Regions from separate parts of the Alkalinema pantanalense CENA528 genome, predicted to be linked through region 3. Evidence: predicted binding sites of a transcription regulator. Region 3 holds the regulator's gene; each other region holds the start of a gene.

Region 1 (6,923 bases), on a different contig from region 3:
TCTGGGGCGGACTATGGGCTACGGGAACGAGAAGTATCGGAACGAACCCCCTCTTCGGTAGCCGCTGGTTGATCTTGCTCGACTGGAACAGTACAGGTCAGAAAGAAATGGTTTTCAGGATCCATTTTCGTCCTCTCAGGTAGTCCCACTCTTAGGTAGTCCCATCATCAGGGGGCATGCTGCAAAATGCTGCGGAAATCAATGGGGAGAGGATTCGACTGTGCGTTTGCTACGCCGTTCCCACTGAAATTTGTAGGGTCTGCCAAACTTGGGCAACTTTACCTTGAGTCAGTAGGTGGCTGGCTAGCTCCAACCCCGTTGAAAGATCCAATGCTACACCCATTCGCCAGAGGTAAAATCCACTGTTCCAAATCAGGGCATCGGTCAGTTCTGTCGTATTTCCTTGCAAGGTCATTTTTGCCAACTCTGACCAACGATCGGTGGTGGCTAAGGCAACTTCTTTAGCGGCGAATCCGTAGTCTCGGGGGGAGAGATGCAACCGATCGAAGCCTGAAGCCTGGTTGAGTCCAATGATGGCGGTACGATCGCGGGGGAGATCACAGCTTCCTTCCAACCCTTTGACCGTTGTAAAGTCCGGAGTTCCCCGTAATTCGAAGGCAGCGCGAAACATATTTTCCGTCGGTGGATGAACAAAACCACAGATCAGTTGCTGTTCGCCAACATAAGGAGACCACATCAGTTCCAGTGTTGAGAAAGGCGGACGTTTGCCGATTTGATCCCGATAGGGGACTAAGTCTGCTGCTAGGGGGAAATGCTTGGGGAGATAGAAGAAGCCGATCCCGGTGGTTTCGAGCAGTTGTTGGACTTGCCCCATAGAGCACGATCGCCAGTCTACTCCAAGGCTAGCCCAGAGTTCTACGAGGGGTACCCCTTCTTTGGTGGGCATGCGATCGCCCCCATGCAACACAACAGGAACTTCTGCGGAGGCTAGTACTAATGCAGTCAAAACGGAAAAAGGGGCGGTTCGCGATCGACCATCATAGGGGGAACACATTACGAGTACTGGATATTTGGCCGTGATGGGTTGCAGGCGATCGCTTAAGCCATCGTAGGCATCCAGCATCCCCGCTAACTCTTCTCCAGTGGGGCGCTTAATCCGATGGGCAATCATAAATGCCCCAATTTGAGCTGGGGTGGCTTCCTGCAATAGCATCATCCGCGTGGCGGCTTCAGCTTCTGAGCGGGTTAGGTTTTCTCCGGTGTGAGGCCCACTACCAATTTTGCGTAATAGCTCTCGAAATGTGTGGCTCATAGTCTCCGCTCAGTCACTGTTTAGGAAGGAGTATCAAAGGATTGTCAAAGGAATTATCAGAGTAGATCGACCCTCTAGTGTAGGACAATCTAGGCAGGCATGCAGTAGCCTTTGCAGCTTGGCTGTAAGGCTTCAGTCAGGAATTTCAGAGGGCGAGGATCCCGATCGCTAAGCAGACAGGATCGGTGAAGTGGGATCACTCAGCTTGATCTGGTGAACCAACGATCGAAAATGCTGAATGGGCGGAATGCTGAGGCGATCCTGGGTCGTGACCAGAACTACTTCACGGGTGATGATGGGATCCGTGGTCGATCGAATGGCCAAGGTGGGATCTAAATGCACATCGGCAACGGCTCCCTGGGGTAGCAGGGCAATCAGTTCTCCTTGGCGCACGACTCCCCGGAAGGCATCTAAGGTATTCAATTCTAGGGCGATATTCAAGGACAGTCCTTGGCGCTGGAATTGCTCTTGAACCAGCCGCTGCATGCCGTAACCATCTTTAAAAACCACTTGGGGATAGGTTAATAATTCCGACCAAGGCACCTGATCGTAGGCGGTCAGGGGATGGTTGGCGGCCATGAGAATTTTGACGGGTTCCACGTAGAGGGAATCGACGACCATTTCCGGGCTGGCTGTGAGAAAGCGGTTATTCATGACGATCGCCAAATCGACCAAACCATCTTTAAGGACTTTAAGGGCGCGATCACTGCCGAGGGATGTGACCCGCAATTGGACTTGGGGATAGGTGCGACAAAAGGTTTGCAGTACCGGAGGCAATTGGTAGGCACACACGGAATGAATGGCTGCAATGCATAGCTCTGGCTGTTTGCCTGAAACTAAGTCTGTAATTTCCTGGTTAGCCGTAGCCCACTCTTGGCAAATGCGACGGGCGCGGGGCAGAAATCGATCGCCCGCAATGGTTAGCTTGGCTTGATTACTGCGATGCAATAGCGGCATTCCTAGTTCACTTTCTAGGCTTTGAATTTGCCGACTAATTGTAGATTGAGTGACATTACATTGGCGTGCGGCTTGCTGGAAACTTCCCGTTTCCGCGATCGCTAAAAAAGCTTGGATTTGTTCTAATCGCATAGCGCCTCAACGTCAAAGACAGAGCGATGAATCGATCAATTAATGAATTAATAATGATGCAAGTAGCTAAGAAGAGTCTCAGATTCCTCAGGCTTTAAAATCGTTTGAAAATCTTCAAACAATTGAAAAATAGAGAAAATTTATTAGAAATAGAGACTGAGACGGGCAGTTTCGAAGTGTGGCACGGAATATTGCTAGATTCCAAATTTAAGTTTCCAGAAGCTATTTTGCTAAGGTATCTAGGTGGCCCCCAGGGATGTAGGCTCCGGTGCGCTAGACAAGCCCAACCAATTGAAGGAAAGCTGTCCAGCCGAAAATCACCATTCCTTAAGGGCGATCGCCAATCCCTGCTTCAGGTTTGAGGCACTGGACGGTTGATTCGCCAATGTCTCTAACTGGGCATAGACCCCCTCGAATTGTCTGAGGGCCGCCACAATATGAAGACGCAGCATGGTATCAGCCTGGGCCAAGAGTTGAATCAATCCATTGATGGCGATCGGTTCTTGCAGTTGCCCAAGGGCCGAGATCATGACTTGGCAATCTAAGGAGCCTAACTGAGGTCGTTCGATCGCAGGATTGGCCCCTTGCCCCAGTCGCAGGATGAGCCAGCTTGCAACCCGAGGTTTGAGATCTGGCGATTCAATGCGTCCCAGGAGGGTGAGGGTTTCCTGGGCAACGGCAGCGGAGAGGTTCCCTTGATCTAAAGCTTGTAAGACGCCATCCAAGGATTGCTCTGTGGCAATCCAAATCAGCGATCGGATCAATTCGATCGCTAACGGATCGGGTAAAACAGAGGATTGCAGGGCCGATCGTAGGATCGTCACGGCTTCGGGACTGCCAATGCGCCGCAAACAGACCGCCGCCTGACAGCAGACTTGAATGTCCACATCCCATAACCGAGCTTGAATCAGAGGGACGAGCGTGGGATGTTCACTGAGGTTGCCAAATGTCAATCCTGCTAGGGCAGCCCGTCTGACCCTAGCGACAGGATCCTCCAACGCTTGCAGGAGGCGAGGAACAATTTCCGGGGTTTGAAAAAGGGTCAAAGCTTCGATCGCCGTTACCCTGACTTGGGCATTGGCATCGTTCACCAGCATTAAAAGCTGGGAAATGCTTTGAGGGCTGCGAATTTGAGCAAGAATATTGACCCCTTGCAGTCGCGTTAGGGGGGATTGCAGCAAATTCTCAACCAAGGCCAAAACAGGCGGACCTTGTCCCCCCAGAACCTGGGTAGCCATGGCCCGGACTTCTTCCTGCGGATGGGTTTGAATACAGGTTAAAAGAGCCTGTAGGGTTTTAGGCGTGGGCGAATTACCGAGCAGCCGTACCACAAACCAGTGCACCTCAGGTTCTAGATCTTCGTCCTCCAGCAGTGCTAACAGCGGTTCGATCGCCCGATCCTCCAGAAGAGGCAGTAGTTTTGCAGCTTCCCACTTTGTTTGAAAGTCTCCGCCTACCAGGACGTCTAATAATCCTACTAGGACTCGATCGGCGACGTCTGTTGGAAGTTTGACCGACGGTTTGCGGCGACTACTGGCGGTGGAGAGCGACTCCTGCAACAGCGCCTGAATTTCCTGGAGGAGACCGTCCCACTGGTGACACTGGCCCAGGGAACTGAAGGAGACTAAACTCCGTGAATCATCAGCTTGCACAATTAAGTTTCCTCGATTCCTAGGAGAGGGGGTGATGGCGACCCAAAGAATTCGGGAGCCCTTTGGTTGACGACTCGCGAGAGTCGAGTGGCCTGAGTCATGACAAGCGTAGCGACTGACGAATTGGTTAGAAGAACGATCGGGTCGCAGGATTATCGGCTAGAAACCCAGATTTCTTGCCCGCGTAATTCCGCTGGATAGGTTGGCAAATCTCGAGCGGCAGGGCCTTGCAAAACTTTGCCGTCAGGGCTAAACACGGCACCATGGCAAGGACAGACAAAAGCACCTTTCTCTTTTTGCCAATTGACCACGCACCCTTGGTGGGTACAGATCGGATTTACAGCGGCCAGGGTATCTGGGGCTTTGGGTTGCCTGACTACCAACAGGGGATCGGCGGTGAAATACTCCTGAAACAGGAAGCCCTTTTCGTCGAGTTCTGCGATCGACCCCATCTTCCGAAACCCTTCAGCCACCGAGGCTTTGCAGCCGGACAGCATTGATAGGAGTCCAGTTGGTAGGCTGGTCATGAACCCACCCAATCCTAACCACCCACCCAATCCTAACCGTTGTAAAAAGTTGCGTCGTTTCATACTGCTTAGAACGCCTCACCGGACTCAGAGGTCACTGAAATATCTAAAGATAACCAGGTATCCCTGAGCATAGTCTTCTAGAGAACACTCAGATAGAGCAGCCCTAAATGCTTCGTGAATCCACTGCATTTTGCCCTCACCCTTAAATCCTTTCCCATTCTGGGAGAAGGACTTTGAATTCCGGCTCCCGGCTCCCTTGAGAGAAGGGGTTGGGGATGAGGGGGGTTCGCCAGGAACTCATGGGCCCAATAGGATTGCCATACTCCTTAGAGATTACTCAGATGTCATTCCCTAGGACATTGAACCACTTCAGCGTACTTCCTAACAGCAACCTGTTCTAGCACCACCTTGTATTGAGGTTGTCTCTTGTCAGAGAGTCCTTTGCGGGGCACCCTCTTCTGAGCAAGTTTCATCAGCCACGCTCAACCATCGTTTCGATCATGTTTCTAGACCATTTTGGCAGCCTACGATCGATCTGTTTTACCCGCCCGTCCACCGGAGCTATCCCCGATAGTAGGGGGTTTTGTCCTAGAAAACGATGGCTTTATTGATTAAACGCATTTATATTATGCAAAAAAAGCATGAGCTGAAATACTCTGTAACGAAGGATACGAATTGTCCTGGTGATCTCGCCTAACTTGACTCCATGGTCAAATGACTAGCCCCGTTTTACGGAAACTTGAAAGTTCCTCAAGACATAGATTTTCCGTAAGTCCACTGAGGGTTTTGGGTACGACCACAGGAACACAGGCTTGACCTATGACAAACACGATTCCAGCATCGGAAAAGCTGAATAAGTTCGAAAAGTTTAAGGCGGAGAAGGATGGCCTCGCGGTTAAAGCCGAACTGGATCACTTTGCCCAAATCGGCTGGGAAGCGATGGATGAAACCGATCGTATCCATCGGCTGAAGTGGTTGGGGATTTTCTTCCGGCCAGTCACTCCGGGCAAGTTTATGATGCGGATGCGCCTGCCCAGTGGCATTGTCTCCAGTGAGCAGATGCGCGTACTGGCCGATGTCGTCAGTCGCTACGGCGAAGATGGCGTTGCTGACATTACCACGCGGCAAAATTTGCAATTGCGGGGTCTGCGGCTGGAGGATATTCCCGATATTCTGCGGCGCTATGAATCCGTTGGGCTAACCAGTGTGCAGTCTGGGATGGACAACGTGCGGAACATCACTGCGTCTCCCGTTGCTGGGATTGATGCCGATGAACTGTACGACACGCGGGAATTGGTTCAACAAGTTCAGGACATGATCACTAATCAAGGTCAAGGCAATCCTGAATTTACCAATCTGCCGCGCAAGTTCAACATTGCGATCGCGGGCTGTCGTGACAATTCCGTCCATGCAGAAATTAATGACATTGCCTTTGTTCCTGCGTTTAAGGAAGGACAGATAGGCTTTAACGTTCTGGTTGGGGGCTTTTTCTCCGCTAGTCGGGTGGAAGCGGCGATTCCTCTGGATGTTTGGGTCATGCCCAGCGATGTTGTGGATTTGTGTCGAGCCATTCTCACGGTTTATCGCGACAATGGCCCCCGTGCCAATCGTCAAAAGTCTCGCTTGATGTGGTTGATTGATCAATGGGGACTCGAAAAGTTCCGTGAGGAAGTGGAAAAAAGCCTGGGTCGGACGGTGCTCTCCGCTGCCCCCAAGGACGAAATTGAGTGGGAGAAGCGCGATCACGTTGGGGTTTACAAACAGAAGCAGGATGGACTGAACTACGTTGGTCTCTGTATTCCTGTGGGACGCTTGTTTGCCCAAGACATGTATGACTTAGCTCGTCTAGCAGAGGTTTATGGCAGTGGGGAACTGCGCCTTACCGTAGAACAGAACGTGATTATCCCCAACGTACCTGATTCGCGGATTGACCCCCTGCTGCAAGAGGAGGTTCTGCAAAAGTTTTCAGTGAATCCCGGTACGCTAGAGCGATCGCTGGTGTCCTGCACTGGTGCACAGTTTTGTAACTTTGCCCTGGTGGAAACCAAAAATCGGGCGCTGGCTTTGGCGCGGGAACTTGACCAAGAGGTTGAACTATCGCAGCCCGTGCGGATTCACTGGACAGGGTGCCCCAACTCCTGTGGCCAACCCCAAGTGGCGGATCTGGGCCTTATGGGAACCAAAGCCCGCAAGGATGGCAAGGTCACGGAAGGGGTTGATCTGTTTACGGGGGGCAAGGTTGGTAAAGATGCCCACTTGGGCACTAAAACCCAAACGGGAATTCCCGTTGCGGATCTCAAACCGTTGCTACGGCACATGTTGGTGGAGCAGTTTGGAGCCACCCTGAAATCAGGGGTTTCCTTGGAAGATGCTTCTGCG
Region 2 (6,923 bases), on a different contig from region 3:
GCCAGTTTGAATTGATAGGAATTCATGGTTCTTAGACAGTTCAAGCAGCTTCATAACTGGAGAGGGCAGAACAGGCTCCACATTTGGCGCATCCGGCTTTCATGTCGGCAGAGCGTAACCCGGACTGCTTCAGCATTGCGCCGACGCGCTCATAGACAGCCTGCATGAATTCACTGCTGGGGGCAGGATGATGCGCCAGCGGCGTGCCCGTGATTGGCACAAACGGGACGACAAAGGGATAGACCCCGATTTGAATCAGGCGATCGCACATCTCCGTCAATGTTTCCAAACTATCGCCCAACCCGGCCAGGAGATAGGTACTCACCTGTCCCCAGCCAAAAATTTTCACCGAGGCTTGGAACGCCTCAAAGTAGTAACTGAGCGGCACCGACGCTTTGCCGGGCATGATGCTGGCTCTGATGGTTGGATCGGCGGCCTCCAGATGCATTCCCAGGTTTTCAATCCCGGCAGCATGCATCCGCTCGAACCAAACAAAGTCGTCCGGGGGTTCACATTGCGCCTGGATTGGCAAATCCACCCTGGCTTTAATGGCTTTGGCGCATTCAGTCAGGTACGCCGCACCGCGATCGCTCGTGTTGGGCGTTCCCGTGGTCATCACCAGTTGCCGCACCCCATCCAAGCGCACGGCAGCTTCGGCCACTTCCGCCAGTTGCGCCGGGGTTTTGCGGGCAATGGTGCGCCCCGCCTCTAGCGACTGGCCGATGGCGCAAAACTGGCAAGAGGTGGCCGTGTCGTTGTAGCGCATACAAGTTTGCAAGACCGTAGTTGCGAGGACATCTCGGCTGTGCAGTAGGGCGATTTTCCAGTAGGGAATGCCATCGGCGGTGCTGAGGTCATAAAACCGAGGCCGCTGGGGAAAGGAAATCTGGGCGATGTCGTGATCGTGAAAGCGCAGCTTGGCTTGACCGGGGATGGAGTCGAGCACAGCGGCATAGGGCGATCGCGTCGCCGACTCGGTAAAGATCGGCACCATTACCGTGGTGTCATCAATGGTGATGGCTTTGTGATCGGACGGCCCCGCGCCCCCCTTGCGACCCATCACGGTTGATGGGGGTTCAATCCATTGCAACCCATAGGTCTGGAGTTGAGCAATGAGCTCTTGCTTCGTCAGAGGGTGTTGATTTAGGTGTTGCTGAGTCATGTGGGTTGCCGCTCCCAGCGAAATTTGCGATCGGATTCTTGAATCGGAACATCGTTAATGCTGGCGAATCGGCGCATCATCAGCCCATTGTCAGCAAACTCCCAGTTTTCATTGCCGTAGGAGCGATACCAGAAGCCAGAATCGTCGTGCCATTCGTATTCAAACCGCACCGCAATGCGATTCTCCATAAAGCACCACAGTTCCTTTTTCAAGCGATAGTCCAATTCTTTCGCCCATTTCCGCTTGAGAAATTCCACAATTTGGGCACGTCCAGCCAAAAACTCAGCCCGATTGCGCCATTCGGAATCTTCGGTATAGGCGAGGGCGACACGTTCTGGGTCACGGGTATTCCAGGCATCTTCAGCCGCCTGGACTTTGGCTTTGGCGGTTTCTAGGGTAAACGGGGGTAGGGGAGGTTTCATGGTGATTCATTCAGGGTGAACGCAGGTGCAACGGCATTCGCGTCTGGAACGGGCAAATCCAGTTGGGCTAAATCTGGAACAGGCGTGGGGACGATTAGGGGTTGAGCGGTCAGGTTGGCATGCAGTTGCAGTAAGTCTGGGCGGGAGTAATGCCCCACGGAGTCCATCATCCGTTTGCGCTTGGTAATCAGGGAGAAGTCGAGGTCAGCGATCGCCATTCCCTCTCCCTCGGTCACAGGGGGACACAGGTGATTGCCCTCCGGGCCAATAATTGCCGTATTACAGCCGTTGCTGAGGAACCGTTGCAGCTTTTCATCCGGGGTAATTTGCCCCACCTGTTCCGGCGACAGCCACGCCGTGGCATTGATCACAAAACAGCCCGATTCCAGGGCATGGTGGCGGATGGTCACTTCCATTTGATCGGCAAAAATCTGCCCGACCATCGATCCGGGAAACTGAGCACAGTGGATTTGTTCATGCTGGGTCATCAGGGCAAAGCGAGCCAGGGGATTGTAATGCTCCCAACAGGCCAACGCACCCACCCGTCCCACTGCGGTGTCCACCGTTCGCAGTCCAGCTCCATCGCCCTGCCCCCACACCATGCGCTCATGGTAGGTCGGGGTCATCTTGCGCCGTTTCAGCAACAGGGTGCCATCCGCATCAAAGATTAGTTGAGTGTTGTAGAGGGAGCCATGATCGCGCTCATTGACTCCCAAGACAACGACGATATTGTAGGAACAGGCAGCCTGACTGACGGCATCGGTGGTTGGCCCTGGAATTGTCACGGCTTCTTCGTACAGCCGCATGTGCTCTTTGCCCATCAGGACGGGCGGTTGCACAAAGGAAAAGTAGGGATAGTAGGGCACGACGGTTTCGGGAAAAACCAACAGTTGCGCCCCTTCCGAAGCTGCTTTGGCGATCGCCTGCAAGACTTTCTCGGTTGTGCCCTCGCGGCTAAACAGCACTGGACTGATTTGAACTGCCGCTGCACGAACAATGCGTGAATAATCCATGGGTGATTGGAAGAGTAAAAATCCTAGAGTGTCCAGGTATCGAGAATGAAGGCTCCATCTTTGCGATGCAGCAACACCAAATCCAGGACATCCAGCGGATTGATCGGACGAATGCCAGGAATCAACGAGGGTTCGCCGTGACCATACAGGGCTTGTAGCGCAAAGCGACAGGCATAGACTTTGCCACCTTCGGCCATAAACTTGGTCAGTTGCTCGTTGAAGTTTTGGTGACCTGGAAAGGCGGCATCACCGAGTTTAGGAAATCCTCGCTGCACACCCAAGGTCACACCGGGGCCATACAACAGCACTGAAGTCTCAAAGCCCTTACGCTGTAGTCGGGTGGCTTGCAGCAAGTTGACAAAACCAATTGAGCCTTCAAAGGCAACGGTGTGGAAGGTCACCAGGGCTTTTTCGCCCGGATCAGCTTTGACATCGGGAAAAACCTTTTCTTCGTAATCAACAAAGAAATCACCAGTTTGATGCGCTGGGGCAGTTACTTCAGCCATAATTGCTTCCTTTTGTTTTGCTGGGTTTCCAGCCACATTATGAGGGTGTCAGAACGGGGATTTGTATCTCCAGTTACAGAGTCTAGAAGACTACCCATAGGGTCAGGTTCGCGATCGCCAATGGGCTGAGGTTGGAGCGATCGGCCTGTCATACCTGTTTAAATCGATAGGTGATCGGGATTACGACCCGAGCAAAAATTCATTCACCACACTCCAGGCATTGTTGGTTGAAATTCGTCGCCGTGCCGTCAGGTAATCAGCTAGATAGACCGCATCCCGCGCAATGCCGGAAAATCGCCCCGAACCCCAGGTATACAGCCAGGGCAACCCCAGAAAGTACAGCCCCCAGATGGGAGTGACGCCGCGCTCATGGCTGGGATAGCCTTTGCCGTTAAACACGGGCATATCCACCCAGCTAAAGTCTGTTTGATACCCCGTACACCAGATCACGGTCTGGATGTTGGCGGCCACAATCTCGATCGCGAGGTGCTCCTCAGTCGGTTGCCAAACGGGCTGGTAAGGCGGTTCGGTAGGGGCATCCAGATGGTTTTTGGCAATGAACTTGTCAATGGTCTGTTTAATGCTTTCGCAGACGGCATCGGCTTGGTCTAAATGTTGCTTCAGGTCGGGATTAAACTGAAGCTGTGTCCCGTCAATCCGCTGTAACCGTCCGTGCAGTTGCATTCCTTCCTTGGCAAACTGCCGTAGGTCAATCTCCCGCCCACCATCGCGTCCGGTTAGGTAATGGTTGGCCTTGGCGCGGACCTTGTCCTTTTGGGGATGCTCGTCAATCGGTAAGTCGTAATACCCCATCTGATCCAACCAGTCCACCACGTCTTTGCCCCGGTAACGACGGGGCGATCGCGGCGCACTGCCCACACTCAAATGCACAATCCGACCCGCCAGATGCAAATCCTCGGCAATTTGGCAGCCCGATTGGCCCGTGCCCACCACCAGCACTGCTCCCGGTGGTAAGGCATCTGGATTCTTATACTCCGATGCATGAATTTGCTGGACTGTGGCCGGGAGTCGCTCAGCCATGCGGGGAATTTTGGGCAGGTGATAGCCGCCCGTGGCAATGACCACCTGATCGGCGGTATAGGTGCCGATCGAGGTCTCCAGTTCAAAGCGATTGTGGGTTTCGTCTTTCCACAGCCTCGATACCGCTACGCCTTCCCGGATCGGTGGCTCAAAGGAGGCTGCAAAGGCTTGGATATACTGGACAATTTCATCTTTCACCATGAATCCCTGGGGGTCGTTCCCCGGATAGGGAAATCCCGGCAACTGACATTGCCAGTTGGGTGTGACCAGACAAAAACTATCCCACCGCTTTTCTCTCCAGGCATACCCAATTTGATTTTTCTCGAAAATCAGATGGTCAATGCCGCGCTCTTTCAGGCAATAGCTCATGGCCAGCCCCGCCTGCCCACCGCCAACAATGACGACTGAATGGTGACTGCTCATAGGATACAAAAGCCTCTGTTGTGGATTAGGTGCATTGCCCTCACCCTAAATCCCTCTCCCAAAAAGGGCGAGGGACTGCAATCCAGCTCCCCTTCTCCCAAGCAGGGAGAAAGGGCTGAGGGCTGAGGGCAATGCACATCGCGTTAAGTTGTGGATTACGGCCAGCCTAAAGTTACGATTTACGCGCCTTTGTATCTGTAGATACGGAAGTTCCAAGTCTAGCGATATGGGTAGGTGGCGACTAAATCCATCCCTGTTGAATGGCCTGATAAATCGCCTGATAGCGGGTGCGAACCTGAAGCTTAGCTAGGACGTTGTTGAGATGAAATTTGACAGTGCTTTCGCTGATGAATAGGTGTTCAGCAATGTCGCGATCGCGGTGTCCCTGGGTTAATAACGTGAGGATTTCCAGTTCCCGTTCCGTCAGTTCATTGGTGCGAATACCCCAGGTTTGCCCCTGCGCCACCACCTCTACGACCTGCCGCAATTGCTCCGGCGAAATCGATAGGTCAACTTTGGCCTGGATTTTGGCTGAACAGGATGGGGTGGTAGCGATCCAGATAATTTTGCGATCGCCTGCAATAGTACTCGGCTGATCGGTTAGGACGGGGGCATGGCGATCGCGGCATGGGGTTAATCCGGCTGCTTTGGCAAGTTGGGTGCAGGCCAGTTGCAGGACGGATGCGGTACAGGCAATTTCTAGTTGCAGATTGGATGGTTGTTGGCGGTAGGGAAGGGTGAGTTGAATTTGCAGTGCCCGTTGGTTGGAGAGGGATTGTGTGGTGAGTTGTCCCCCCAAGCTGGACGAGAGGAGTTGAATTTCGGCAAGATCGCCATCAATTGGGGCGGTGGCGGCTGGCGATGGGTTAGAAACGGTAATCTCTAGGGATACATCTTGGTCGTCATACAGTAGTCGGGTGTAGGCAGCGGTCTGATTGAGGGTTTCCGCCAGTTTGAGCAAAAGATAATGGGTCGAGAGGTCGAGGGTGCGTTCTGTCCCCAGCATGGTCAGCCGCGACCCACTGAGAATTTTGGCGATTTGGTCGGAGAGGGAAATCTCACTGCTGCTATGCCCCACGGCCAGTTGCCAGTTGTGCTTTTCTGTTTGGTATTGAATGGCGGTGCTAAGGGCGACGGTGGCGACGGTGCTGAGGGTGGGCAACACTTCTAGAAATTCTGGTTCGAGGGGATGGTGGCTGAACAGAGCCAGTACGCCAATAACGCGCTGGCCAATCTCGAGGGGATAGCCAGCAAAGCCCCGAATTTGGTGGGCGATCGCCCATTCCCGATTGCCCACCCAGGGTTCTTCTGGCAGGTTGTTACTCAAAAAGGAGACGCGGTTTTGGGCAATTTTGCCGACTTTATAAGCCCCCATGGGCACGCGGCCAAAAAAGCCGTTGGTGTGGGTGTACATGCCCGATGAGGCGACCAGCCGCAAGAAGGTTTGATTGGATTCTAATAACCAGATGCGGGCAAAGGCGCAATTAAATCGCTCGACTAATCCATCAGTCAGCGATCGCGCCAGTAATTCTGGCTCTAGGCATCCCGCAAATGACTGGGCAATTTCAGTGGCTTGCTGCAAGTCAAATAGCAGGTGTGCTGGGTTAAGCAGGCTATCTGACGAGGTGGGCATTGTTGGTGTGGGGCGGCAGAACCATGTCTCTATTGAGGCGTAGTTCTGCATTTGGCTGTGTATCTACGGTTACAAAGCTAAGGTTCTATGTGCAGTTGGCTGCTTCTGTATTCGCTTGGAGGTGGGGAGTAGTTGGTTCCAGTGCAAGAGTTCGGCAACTATCGGCAACTCAACCCAGGCAATCCAGCCATTGACTCATAAAAATAAGTATTTCCTGACAGTCTCAGAAAGAATGGCTCCGGAGCAATTGCGATCGCAGGATCGGAAACAAATGCTTTTGTCTTGCGCTGTCAATGGATATGGAGAATTACCCCATGACAACTTGCAACAGATCGCAATCACTGCCAGGGCTAGATTTAGGAACCATTGTATTCATCCCTGCAATTGCCAACTTGCTCAATCAGGTGGAAATAGTAGCATTGTTACCACAGTATCAATCAGTCGATTAATGATGTAGCTGTCAATGATCCAGTAAATTACGATTGAGTCATGAACCATTCGGAGAATACTGAATCTGGATTGTTCGATCGAATGGTTTCTTCTGTTTTAGTAGATTCACTTTAGTAATGCATTGGTTATTGCAAATAATTCATGTGTTGGATATTGCAAGCAATGAAAACGGGTGTTGCTGCCTTCATTGCCACTAACCTTGATGATCTGATTCTGTTAACGATTGTATTCAGTTAAGTACATTCTGCTAGCGATCGAGATGCTGCACAAACA
Region 3 (6,923 bases):
TCCCAATCGTCGAACACAGAAATTTCACCTTTACCGTTAGAACCCAATTTAGATCACGCTTAAGGTAGAGGATCCTGAATTACTGAAACTCTGAACTAGTGAAAAAAGTAACAGCCCCTGTCATCAAAAAGGGCTAAAGCCATCTACGGCCCAATCCAATCTGAGCCCAATCAAAAACGAAAAAATGGGAAAAGTATCAAGACCTTCCCCCACACCAAACTCGCCACATAAGGGGCTTAAGTAGAAAAATATTGAATCTTCTTAGTCTTCGTGATCTTCAAAGGGATCACTAAGTTCCTTGGCAGGGGGGCCAAAGGCTGTATAGACAGCATATCCAGTCAAACCGATCAGGACAGCACAAAGCGAAATGTTAAGAGCCATTGCAGGTTCCATAGTGACCCTAAGATTATGAGTGTCTTTCCCTTATAATGTAACGCAGACTTAACAAGTTCTGTCGAGACAATCTCAGTAGAAAAGCACAGTAGGAAAGCTATGGCACAGCGGACTCGGTTGGGAGACATTCTTAGACCCCTCAACTCTGAATACGGTAAAGTCGTTCCCGGTTGGGGTACCACGCCAGTTATGGCCGTTTTTATGGCTCTGTTCTTGGTCTTTTTGCTTATCATTCTGCAAATTTACAACTCTTCTCTGCTGCTGAATGATGTCTTTGTCGATTGGAGAAGCTTGGGTCAGTAGTTTCGCGAAATGGCGATCGAACCTTGCGAGTCATTCAGAACGCAACCGTTCGCGATCGTCATAGATAGCAGGATTTACATTGGCGGCTTTGTTTTTGAGGAGCTTAACGTCTCCGAAACAAGAGCCGTTTTTTCGTGCTGTGTTTTTTCAGATTGCGTAGGGTATAGGATGGGATGTACCCTGAATCCTGACCAAAGCCGGAGGGAACTGCATGAACGTATTTGGTATTGGCTTACCGGAAATGGTGCTGATTTTTATATTGGCACTGTTGGTATTTGGCCCGAAAAAGTTGCCGGAAATTGGCAAGACCTTGGGCAAAACCCTGCGGGGGTTTCAGGATGCGTCTAAGGAATTTGAGAACGAGTTCAAAAAAGCTTCGGAGCAGGTGGAGCAGGCGGTCAATGCGCCGATGAAGGCGACTTTAGAGGATAAGCCTAGTCTTTCTCCTGCCAGCGAAGTGACCGATGCGATGCTGGTAGAACCCCAGGACAGTTCAACCGAAGCCTCAGAAACTGCTGAATCCCATCAATCCGCTTAGTCCCCTTTGCCCGATTGAGTCCCCCAACCCATAGCGGGCCTATTTTCCCAAGGGGCGGTTGAGGGACTGTCTCAGGATTTGTTACTTTCCGTTACGATTAGTAATGGATTGTCCCTTTATCTAATTTTTGGCGCTTGTCATGTCCGATGCGTCTAAAGCTCCTCAGGCTCCGGTGATCCCACAGCTTATTGTTGGATTAGGCAACCCAGGAGCCAAATATGAAAACACGCGCCATAACATTGGGTTCACGGTTCTAGACGAACTGGCCCGATCGTGGCAGATTTCTCTAACGGAACAGAAAAAGTTTCAAGGCTGGTTTGGCGAAGGTTCGATCGCGGGGCGCAAGGTGCGGCTGCTCAAGCCCTCCACCTATATGAATCATTCCGGACAAGCGATTCGGGCTGTGGTGGACTGGTATAAGCTGAATCCAGAGGCCGTCTTAGTTGTCTACGATGATATGGATTTGCCCGTGGGCCGGTTGCGGTTGCGACTGTCGGGTTCTGCTGGGGGACAAAATGGCATGAAATCGGCGATCGCCCATCTTGGTACGCAGAAATTTCCCCGCCTCCGGGTGGGCATTGGTAGCAAGAGCCAGGATGCTGTCTCCCATGTCCTCGGAAGTTTTGCACCTAGGGAAAAGGCCATCATGCAAGAAGTGGTGCGGTTATCCAGCGCAGCGATCGAAGTCAGTCTGCGAGAAGGGGTTGAAAAAGCTATGAACCTCTATAACAATCGAGTCATAGAAGCCAGCGTTGCGTAACGTTTTGCGTAAAGTCGTTCAAAAATTACATGGCTCGTAAGCGTCTTCCCCAAACCACAGCCCATGTCCGCATCGTTCGTCAATCTTGGCAAGCTGGCCAGATTGAAGGTGAAGTGCGGGCCAATCAGTACGAATGGTCCTTTGCGTGGAATTTTCGTCAGGGAGAATTGTCGATCGAGCCATCCCTGGGACGAGCGTTGATTCGGGAACCGTTGGGCCGATTCCTCGAAGCGAAAGATTATCAGCTCGAACCGGGCGGGGACTATTCCTTTACGATTCGAGCAGAGCTCTAGACAATAATCGTCAGCTTAGGCGATCGCTAGCGGTTAGGGGCTTGGTCTGAGCACGATTGCAAATAGCGCTCCACCAGAATGATGGCCACCAGATCATCGATTGGACGCGGAGGAGTACGCATGCCCTGGGGAATCAACTTTTGCAAACCCTGAGGGGGGTGAAGCTGCCAATAGCGATCGCGGGCTTCCAGGCTGCTGTATCGTTCATCCACCCGTTCAACGGGAATTTCGGGCAAGGTTGCTCTAAATTGTTTCTGCCAAGCCTTAGAACCCGTCTGATCCCCTAAGATAATCATCTTGACTGGGTAATGTTCGCACAGCGTTTCCACGACGTTTAAGGCTTGATCCACAGCTACAACCTCATGGACGTGATGGTGGCCCTGATCATCCACGATCGCGACACCACACTTATCACGGCCAGGATCAAACCCTAAGTAGTACATATCTCCTCGTTAATTTCTTAACTGATTTTCTCGCCAATTTCCCCATTAGCGACTGGTTTGCAGGACAGTTTGTCCATTTTGCACAGCAATCAATTCTAGACGCATGGGACTGGCCGTATAGGTGACATCCCCCGCGATCGCCCGAATTTCGATCGGGGTATCATACTGCCGCAGCTCATCAATAAATTTCACCAGTGCCTGGATTCGACTGACTTGGACATTATCGGATAACAATCCAGCTCGCTTCGCCCGAAAGATGGAAGCAGCGACTAATTTATTAATCCGATCCTGGATCTCAGTGACCGCCATTTTGGAGGGATCGAGCGAAGTCGTAGCCAGGACATCCCCCGGCTGATAAATCACTTCGTTGCGCACTGCATCTGCAAAGACCGTAATCTCAGTTTTTTCGCCTAGCAGGTAATTGGCCGCCGACAAAATTCGCACAAAGTAATCCTTCCCATCACTGATCTGACGAATTAACTGATCCACTTCCGATCGGGTAATCCGCAAAATTTGGCCATTGCCATCCACGCCCGGTTGCAGTGCTCTTTGCGCCACGCGATTGGCTTCCCGCAACAGGGCATCCACCGCTTGGCTGGAAGCTTGAGGATTGGTAATGCGCACCACCCCCGAAGCCAGCACTTGGTTCCGCAAAATCGCGGGCGTGCCCAAACGAAGACGCTGGGCTTCCTGCTCTAGTTTTTCCACTTCCCGAGCTAACAAGACCTGTTGATCTTCCAAGGCCCGTAGCCGTTCTTCCCGTTGAGTAATGACAGTATCCCGCGCAGCAATGTCCCGATCGCGCTGTTGAATGATTTTGCTGCGCTCATCAATTTCCTGATCCCGTGCAGCAATCTGGGCTTTGACTTCATCCCGTTGGGCCACTAACTGTTTTTGTTCGGCTTCCAGTTCCAAGATGTCAGACTTGAGCGCTAGAGCTTGCTGGGAAACGGAGAGTAATTGCGCCTGCACCACATTTCGCTGCTGTTCCACCTGGGCTCGTCGCGCTTCAGTGGCCCGTTGTAGGGCAGCGGCATCCTTAAGGGAGGTTTTCACGCGATCGAGCTGCGCCTGCACCTTGCCCCGCTCCACTTGGGACTTATTTAACTCCGCCTCAACGTTTTCCTTTTGTTCCGCCGTCTTACCAAGTTCTACCTTCGCTTGATCTAAATCAGTATTCGCGCGCCGGAGTCGCCGCTGAATCACCTCAAAGTTGAGAATCATGTCGCGAAATTGTCGATTCGCCAGCAACAAAATGCCCAACGTAGAAGCTGAGATGAGAATCCCAGTCAAAATTGTGACAACAACGGCAGTTTTCTTTGGACGGAGATTAAACAAACTCAGACGCGCTTTGCCCACTCGGGTTCCAATGCGATCGCCCAGAGTGGCAATGACACCCCCTAAGATCAACACCGCCAAAATCAGGATATACCCGCTAGACATTACAACCCCACCACACCTGCCGCTGGACTAAAGAGGTTTCCAAAACGGCTTCTACCAAAGACTATAGTCAGTCTAAAGCCTATTGAACGTTCTAACAGGACTGTTCTGTACGGAGTCTTTGGAAAACAAGCTTCTCCGCAGGGAGCAATCCGTTGGCTCGGAGCACCGAAACGATGGATGTTAGGTGAAAGATTTAGGTAAACTGCTGACTCAGCATGACGGGATTATGAACTGTGATTTTCTTTTTGTGAATGGAGATCATTTCATCCTGGCGCAAATCGCCCAAAAGTCGAGTTACCGTCACACGGGTCGATCCGATCGCTTCCGCGATGGCCTGGTGGGATAGCTTGAGATCGATCGTGATCCCGTTTTGTCCCGGCACCCCAAAGTCTCGGCAGAGAATCAGCAGGAAACTCACGAGTCGGGATCCCATATCGCGGTGGGCCAAGGTTTCGATCATCATCTCCGTTTGCAAAATCCGGGACGATAGACCCTTCAACATCCACATCGACAGGTCAGGATTTTCTTTGAGCGCCTTTTCCACCTGTTCGATCGGCACCGACAGCAGTTCCACGGGGGTAAAGGCCACCGCGTGATAGAAGCGATCGGCTTTTTGCCCAGTAATTAGCGACAAAACCCCGAATACACTGTTTTCCCGCAGCAGCGCGACAGTGATTTCTTCCCCCGCTTCATAGACCCGAGACAGCTTTACGGCTCCTTTCTGGAGAAAATAAACTCGTTCAGCAGGATCACCCGGAAAGAAGATTGTCTTACCCCGCTCGAAGGTTTCCACCATCGGCGGATAAGCATTTCCACCCATTTGGCGGAACATTGATGCGAGCGACTTGTCTGGGCTTATTACCATCTTCCCCGTTCCTAACGCCGTTCTACGGAAAGGCCAGTAGAGTTAGCTAACTATACAATCAAGGGGTCAACGTTCAAGAGATCTGCTCAGAGATTAATTCCGATGAGAATTATTTCTATAAGATTCACTCTGTGAGCAATTGTTGACTTGAGAACAATAAAACCTACCGATCGAGGAGTTTTTGTAGCAAGAAATACACTCCGCCATGCTTTCTAATAAGCTTGTGGGCAATTTAGCTGAGCCAGAGCCTTCAACGTGGAGCTTTTTGGGAACTAGCATTGGTCTAGGTTCGCTCTGGGTTGAATCAGGAAGCTGCATCTAGATGAATGACGCTCAATCTGACTAGGTTTATCTGAGTGAAGTCCATAGGATGACGAACGATGGCGAAAACTTGTGCTGATTTACACTTGGCATTCTTGTCACAATTCCCCTTGTCACGCTGAGATTGTCAATATCTTACTCCCAAGTTTTGGCCCCCGCACAATTTTGTCCAGCCAGCTAATCTCTACTCAAGGCTGGGCTTTGAGCGACCCAGACAGCGACGATCGCCTCGCACTACCACAATGGCCGGAAATCTCCCCAGGGTTGCCTATTCCATGGCTGCCCATCTTTGAGTATTCTCATAAATGCTCTCAACGTACATGGCTATGCTGAATCTGAGTGGAAAAAACGCCCTGGTCACAGGAATTGCTAACGATAAGTCGATCGCCTGGGGCATTGCCCAGCAACTCCATAGGGCCGGAGCCAACATTGGGGTCACCTATCTGCCGGATGATAGCGGCAAGTTTGAGAAAAAGGTGCGGGATCTGACCGAACCGTTGAGTCCTAGCCTGTTTGTGCCCTGTAACGTCCAGAGCGATGAGCAAGTTCAAGCCACCTTTGATGCGGTGAAGGAAGCTTGGGGACGGCTAGATATTTTGATTCACTGTCTGGCCTTTGCCAACAAGGAAGAATTGAAGGGCAACTTTAGTGCCACCAGTCGGGAAGGCTTCAAGCTGGCCCTGGATGTTAGTGCCTACTCGTTAATTCAGATGGCGGGGGCGGCCAAACCCTTGATGACCGAGGGCGGTAGTATTGTCACCCTGACCTACTACGGTGGCGTGAAGGTGATTCCTAACTACAACGTCATGGGAACGGCCAAGGCCGCCTTGGAAATGAACGTGCGGTATCTGGCCCATGAACTCGGCTCCCAGGGAATTCGAGTCAATGCTATTTCCGCTGGCCCCATCCGTACCCTAGCCTCCTCTGCGGTGGGTGGGATCCGCGACATGATTAAGCATGTGGAAGAAGTGGCTCCCCTGCGGCGCACCGTCACCCAGTTGGAAGTGGGTAATACGGCAGCGTTCCTGAGCAGTGACCTTTCCAGCGGGATTACGGGCCAGGTGATCTATGTGGATTCCGGGTACGAAATCATGGGTATGACCGACAGCCGTGTCGAGTCATAACTCGTCCCTGATTCAATTCTCATACAGGTTAAATCCCCATCAGGAACGGCTCGATCGCCAGTTCTACATCGGGGAAAGCTAGAAGCCGAATGGGGCCTTGGGAGAGGGTGGTCATTGACCGATAATCCTCTCCTTGAGGATCTCGATAAATCCTGACTTAGCTAACTCCCTAAATTTCACGGGATAATGGAACCCTCACACCCTTAATTTGCAATCTTTGAGTGGAATTTGGCTATGCAGACCACCGATCGTCCGACTGTTCCTGCTGTTTTTCCCAGCGATCGCACCGCAACCGTTCACCGCAAAACCGGGGAGACGGATGTCACTGTGACGATTCGCTTGGACGGGACGGGACAGTGCAACGTCAACACTGGGATTCCTTTCTTAGACCACATGCTGCACCAAATTTCCTCCCATGGCCTGTTTGACCTAGACATTCA

The links. Region 3 encodes NtcA, which controls nitrogen genes in cyanobacteria. Its sites were predicted from a motif close to TTTGTANNNNNNNNTACAAA; they were not measured.
Region 1: ACN4EG_RS20955 (ferredoxin--nitrite reductase) is a predicted target of NtcA. The motif match lies at 5,200-5,219, and genes of this name have one in related genera.
Region 2: ACN4EG_RS03335 (MSMEG_0572/Sll0783 family nitrogen starvation response protein) is a predicted target of NtcA. The motif match lies at 3,164-3,183, and genes of this name have one in related genera.

The regions. Positions count from the first base shown of each region.
Region 1 covers NZ_JBLZFX010000083.1:11,213-18,135, reverse strand. Annotated here, with positions in the region: gene ACN4EG_RS20980 (MBL fold metallo-hydrolase) at 1-72, shown strand, start outside; gene ACN4EG_RS20975 (anthranilate phosphoribosyltransferase family protein) at 230-1,273, opposite strand; gene ACN4EG_RS20970 (LysR family transcriptional regulator) at 1,442-2,362, opposite strand; gene ACN4EG_RS20965 (HEAT repeat domain-containing protein) at 2,680-4,014, opposite strand; gene ACN4EG_RS20960 (QcrA and Rieske domain-containing protein) at 4,167-4,604, opposite strand; gene ACN4EG_RS20955 (ferredoxin--nitrite reductase) at 5,364-6,923, shown strand, end outside.
Region 2 covers NZ_JBLZFX010000005.1:128,798-135,720, reverse strand. Annotated here, with positions in the region: gene ACN4EG_RS03355 (MSMEG_0567/Sll0786 family nitrogen starvation N-acetyltransferase) at 1-26, opposite strand, end outside; gene ACN4EG_RS03350 (MSMEG_0568 family radical SAM protein) at 41-1,162, opposite strand; gene ACN4EG_RS03345 (nuclear transport factor 2 family protein) at 1,159-1,584, opposite strand; gene ACN4EG_RS03340 (Nit6803 family nitrilase) at 1,581-2,597, opposite strand; gene ACN4EG_RS03335 (MSMEG_0572/Sll0783 family nitrogen starvation response protein) at 2,621-3,103, opposite strand; gene ACN4EG_RS03330 (MSMEG_0569 family flavin-dependent oxidoreductase) at 3,284-4,567, opposite strand; gene ACN4EG_RS03325 (LuxR C-terminal-related transcriptional regulator) at 4,809-6,200, opposite strand.
Region 3 covers NZ_JBLZFX010000010.1:9,876-16,798, reverse strand. Annotated here, with positions in the region: gene ACN4EG_RS05335 (sensor histidine kinase) at 1-63, shown strand, start outside; gene psbN (photosystem II reaction center protein PsbN) at 262-393, opposite strand; gene psbH (photosystem II reaction center phosphoprotein PsbH) at 493-696, shown strand; gene ACN4EG_RS05320 (TatA/E family twin arginine-targeting protein translocase) at 908-1,234, shown strand; gene pth (aminoacyl-tRNA hydrolase) at 1,374-1,994, shown strand; gene ACN4EG_RS05310 (DUF3146 family protein) at 2,024-2,287, shown strand; gene ACN4EG_RS05305 (pre-16S rRNA-processing nuclease YqgF) at 2,314-2,730, opposite strand; gene ACN4EG_RS05300 (DUF3084 domain-containing protein) at 2,776-4,173, opposite strand; gene ntcA (global nitrogen regulator NtcA) at 4,367-5,005, opposite strand; gene fabI (enoyl-ACP reductase FabI) at 5,686-6,483, shown strand; gene hisB (imidazoleglycerol-phosphate dehydratase HisB) at 6,718-6,923, shown strand, end outside.